2 regions of the Ruminococcoides sp. genome follow, and region 2 is predicted to be linked to the other one. Evidence: predicted binding sites of a transcription regulator. Region 2 holds the regulator's gene; the other holds the start of a gene.

Region 1 (2,414 bases), on a different contig from region 2:
ATCGCCGGTGTGAAAAACTTCAAGAGCCGGTCTTGCCTCGTTAAAGCTGTAATTCATAAGAATTGCTCCTTGTTTAATATCTGTTGTTTGTTGATTGTTTGCTCACACTTATATAATACCAAAATTATATGTCAATTTCAAGCAAATTCAAAAAATTTAAAACTAATTTTTCGTGTATATTTTATAAACTGCGACTAAATGTTACATTTTAAAGCATAATTTTACGAATAAAGAAAAATAAGAATAAATATCTTCCGAAAAAGAAAACAAAAAGGGCTGTCCAAAAAGGACAGCCCAAAGAATAATCTGTAAATTCAGATTAGCCAAGCTCAGCGAAATACTTAATTGTTCTTACCATCTGGCTTGTGTATGAGTTCTCGTTGTCGTACCAAGAAACAACCTGAACCTCATAAAGATCATCAGCAATCTTTGATACCATTGTCTGTGTAGAATCGAAGAGTGAACCGAATCTCATACCGATTACATCTGAAGAAACGATCGGATCTTCGTTGTAACCGAATGACTCAGAAGCAGCAGCCTTCATAGCAGCGTTGATACCTTCAACTGTTACATCAGAACCCTTAACAACAGCTGTAAGAATTGTTGTTGAACCTGTCGGAACAGGAACACGCTGTGCAGAACCGATGAGCTTACCGTTGAGTTCAGGAATTACAAGACCGATAGCCTTTGCAGCACCTGTTGAGTTAGGAACGATGTTAGCAGCACCTGCTCTTGCTCTTCTCTTGTCGCCCTTTCTGTGAGGACCGTCAAGAATCATCTGATCGCCTGTGTAAGCGTGGATTGTTGACATGATACCGCTCTGGATTTCTGCATACTTGTTAAGTGTGTCAGCCATAGGAGCGAGGCAGTTTGTTGTACATGAAGCAGCTGAAATGATTGTATCGTCAGCTGTAAGAGTCTTTTCGTTTACGCTGTAAACGATTGTCTTGAGGTCGTTGCCTGCAGGAGCAGAAATAACAACCTTCTTAGCGCCGGCATCAATGTGAGCCTGGCTCTTTGCCTTTGATGTATAGAAACCTGTGCACTCGAGAACTACATCAACACCGAGTTCGCCCCAAGGAAGCTCAGCAGCGTTTGGCTTAGCGTAGATTGTGATCTTTTTGCCGTCAACGATGATTGAGCCTTCGCCGGCCTCAACTGTGTGAAGGTTTTCACCGATCTTACCGCAGTAGCCGCCCTGTGCTGTATCGTACTTGAGAAGGTTTGCGAGCATAGCAGGATCTGTAAGATCGTTGATAGCTACTACTTCGTAACCCTCAGCACCGAACATCTGTCTGAAAGCAAGACGACCGATACGGCCGAAACCGTTAATTGCAACTTTTACTGACATAAAAAAATTCCTCCTAAAATTCTAAGGTGCTTCTATTATATTACATTTTTTTCATTTCTTCAATAGCTTGACAAAAATTTAACGAAAAATTTTTGAGCTTTTTACAAATACGGTAAAAAACACGGTCACATTTTGCTTTTTTAAGGCAAATTTAAGCTGTAACCGTCAAAAAGCTGTAATCTTTTTTATTTCCGTAATAATTATCTGCAAAATTCCCGTGCTTATTCTTGACAATTTGGTTATTTTATTATAAAATTATATCGTCCGCTGATGCGGATTTTGGCAAAAGTACAGTTTTTGACTTTTGCGACTTTTTTAATCAGACTCTTTAAAAGAGCCGTTATATATAGATATTTTTTGTAATTTTTATGGCGTTTCGCCTTTTGAAACGCTCTGTGCAACCTGTACGGTGTTTTGCGGTTGCGTATGTATATATAATGTATTAAAAATATTTACAAAGTAAAAATGAAAATTGAATATCTTTTTAACGGCACCTTTAAAGTCTAATTGATTGGGAACTGTGAAATATTAAAAAATCAAACTAAGGAGGTGTCCAGATTGCCATTGTGGATAAGTATTATCTGCATTGTCGCCGCAGTTGTTATCGGTGCCGGTGCAGGTATTTTCCTTGGAATTGCCATCCGCAAAAACACAGCCGAGAAAGAAATCGGAAGTGCTGAGGAGGAGGCAAAGAAGATTGTGGCTGATGCAATCAAAACAGCCGAAGCAAGGAAAAAAGAAGTAGTCCTTGAGGGTAAAGACGAGGTTCATCGTTTCAGAAACGAGAGCGAGAAAGAAATTTCCGATCGACGCAAGGAAGTTCAGCGTCAGGAGAGAAGAATCCAGCAAAAGGAAGAAACTCTTGACAAAAAGCTTGACAATATGGAACGCAAGGAAGAAAAGGTCAACAAAAAGCTTCGTGATGCAGATGCAAAACTCGAAGAAGTTGAAACTCTGAAAAAGAGCCAGTTTGAAATGCTTGAAAAAATTTCGGGCTACACGGCAGAACAGGCTAAAAGCTATTTGCTTTCACAGCTTGAAAATGAGCTTGCTCACGAGAAGT
Region 2 (2,414 bases):
GTTGTTGGAATTCCTGTATCTTCCGGTAAAGTAACAGTAAACTACTACTACACAGACGCTGACGGAAAACAGCAGAAGCTTACTGATTCAATCGTATTCGCAGGCAGAGCAGGCAGCACATATAAGTCAACTGCATTCAAGGTTGTTGGCTACGCTGTTGATCCTGACAGAATGCCGGAAAATCAGTCTGGCTTAATTCCTTACGGTGATGCTGAGGTAAACTACTACTACATCGCTTCAAGCCTTGACATCACACTTCACGTAAAGCACAACGGTTCACTTACATGGACGCCATATCTCTGGATATGGGGTTCAGACCTCAAGGGCAAAGACTCAGGCAACTTTATGTCAGAGTGGCCGGGTGATCCTATGACTAAAGGTGAAAACGGTTGGTTTGATTACAGCTTCACATATAAGGGAGCAGGTACATACAATGTAATTGTATCCGATAACGCTACTAACCAAACAATTGACTACAAGGGCTTTGTAGATAACGAAATGTGGATTGTAATTGATGACTCTGCTGTTATGGGCAGTACATACCTTACATTCTACACAGATAACCCTGATACTAACCCCAACGCTCCAATCGCTGAGCAGGTTACACTCGGTTAATCTTAAATCACAAACACAAATTGCAAAAGAGGGCTGACCTTAAACGGTCAGCCCTTTTAATCGCTAAAAAAGGTTATTATTGCTCTGTAACGGAAAACTCCCCGACAGTTTATAAAACTGTCGGGGAGTCATTGGTTTATCAGTTGTTGTTCATTCTGTAGCAGAGAGTCATAAGGCTGTCGCTGAGATGAACATTCTCTACCATAGTATCATTATAACGAGCATTTATATCATAGTGGCTGAAATTCCAGTAATTCTTGATTCCGTGTGAATATAGCTTATCGAGAACATTTTCAACACAAACACGGGGAATGCACAAAAACGCTGTGTCAATATGATTTTTATTACAAAAATCGTCAAGTTCACTTTCGTTTTTAACTGTAATTCCGTTGAGCTTTGAACCGACTTTTTGTTCGTTGCTGTCAAAACAAGCGATAAGCTCAAAACCGAGTTTTTCAAAATTCATATGCATTGCAACGGCCTTACCAAGATTACCCGCACCGATAAGAATGGCCTTGTAATCGTTGTTAAGTCCCAGAATGTTCTTGATTTCCTCTTTCAGCTGACTTACGCTGTAACCGTAACCCTGCTGACCGAATCCGCCGAAGCAGTTAAGATCCTGCCTTACCTGTGAGGCGGTCACATTCATAATTTGCGCAAGCTTAGTTGAAGAAATTTTGTCAATGTTCTGGTCATTCAGTTCTGATAAAAAGCGGTAATATCTTGGCAAACGCCTGATAACCGACATTGAAATACTGTCATTCTTAGACATTACTCACTATGCTCCTTTAACTTTAAAATCAGAGAGATGCTGCAAGGCGCTCGTCAATAGCCTTGAGAAATTCTTCTGTGTTTACTTTCTTTTTGTTCTCAAGTGTCGAGATAGCGTAGAGATCGCCTGTCATAACGCCGTCCTCAATTGTCTTGATTGTTGCTGCCTCAAGCTTGTCTGCAAACTTCATAAGATCGTCAAGACCGTCAAGCTCGCCTCTTTTGCGGAGGGCGCCTGTCCATGCAAACAATGTTGCAACAGAGTTTGTGGAAGTTTCTTCGCCCTTGAGATACTTGTAGTAGTGGCGCTGAACTGTGCCGTGAGCAGCCTCGTATTCATAGATGCCGTCGGGAGAAACAAGCACGCTTGTCATCATTGCGAGCGAACCGAATGCAGTTGCAATCATATCACTCATAACATCGCCGTCATAGTTCTTACAAGCCCACATATAGCCGCCTTCACTTCTGATAACTCTTGCAACAGCGTCATCAATAAGTGTGTAGAAATATGTAATACCTGCGTTCTCAAACTTCTCTTTGTACTCATTCTCAAAGATTTCGTTGAAGATGTCCTTGAATCTGTGGTCATAAATCTTGCTGATTGTATCCTTTGTAGCAAACCAAACATCAAGCTTCTGATCAAGTGCATAGTTAAAGCATGAACGGGCAAATGATGAGATACTCTTGTCAATGTTGTGCATACCCTGAATAATACCGTCAGTCTTGAAGTCAAAGATTGTGCTTCTTTCCTCGGTACCGTCAGGTTTTGTAACGCAAAGCTCTGCCTTGCTTCCTGCCTCAACCTTCATCTCTGTGTTCTTATAAACATCACCGTATGCGTGACGGGCAATGCAGATTGGCTTTTTCCATGTAGGAATGTAGGGGACAATGCCCTTAACAAGAATCGGGCTTCTGAATACCGTACCGTCAAGGATAGCACGAATCGTACCGTTAGGTGATTTCCACATACTCTTGAGGTTGTACTCTGTCATTCTTGCGGCATTAGGTGTGATTGTGGCACACTTAAC

The links. Region 2 encodes Rex, which represses fermentation and respiration genes when NADH is low (regulators of the CRP and FNR family bind a similar motif). Its sites were predicted from a motif close to ATTGTTAANNNNTTAACAAT; they were not measured.
Region 1: a site for Rex is predicted at 1,418-1,437, ahead of gap (type I glyceraldehyde-3-phosphate dehydrogenase). Genes of this name have one in related genera too.

Annotation. Positions count from the first base shown of each region.
Region 1 is NZ_DBLZMS010000001.1:167,924-170,337, reverse strand. It holds gene glgB (1,4-alpha-glucan branching protein GlgB) at 1-57, opposite strand, end outside; gene gap (type I glyceraldehyde-3-phosphate dehydrogenase) at 320-1,351, opposite strand; gene rny (ribonuclease Y) at 1,916-2,414, shown strand, end outside.
Region 2 is NZ_DBLZMS010000008.1:64,458-66,871, reverse strand. It holds gene pulA (type I pullulanase) at 1-615, shown strand, start outside; gene AC2HW8_RS08180 (redox-sensing transcriptional repressor Rex) at 755-1,387, opposite strand; gene AC2HW8_RS08175 (NADP-dependent isocitrate dehydrogenase) at 1,416-2,414, opposite strand, start outside.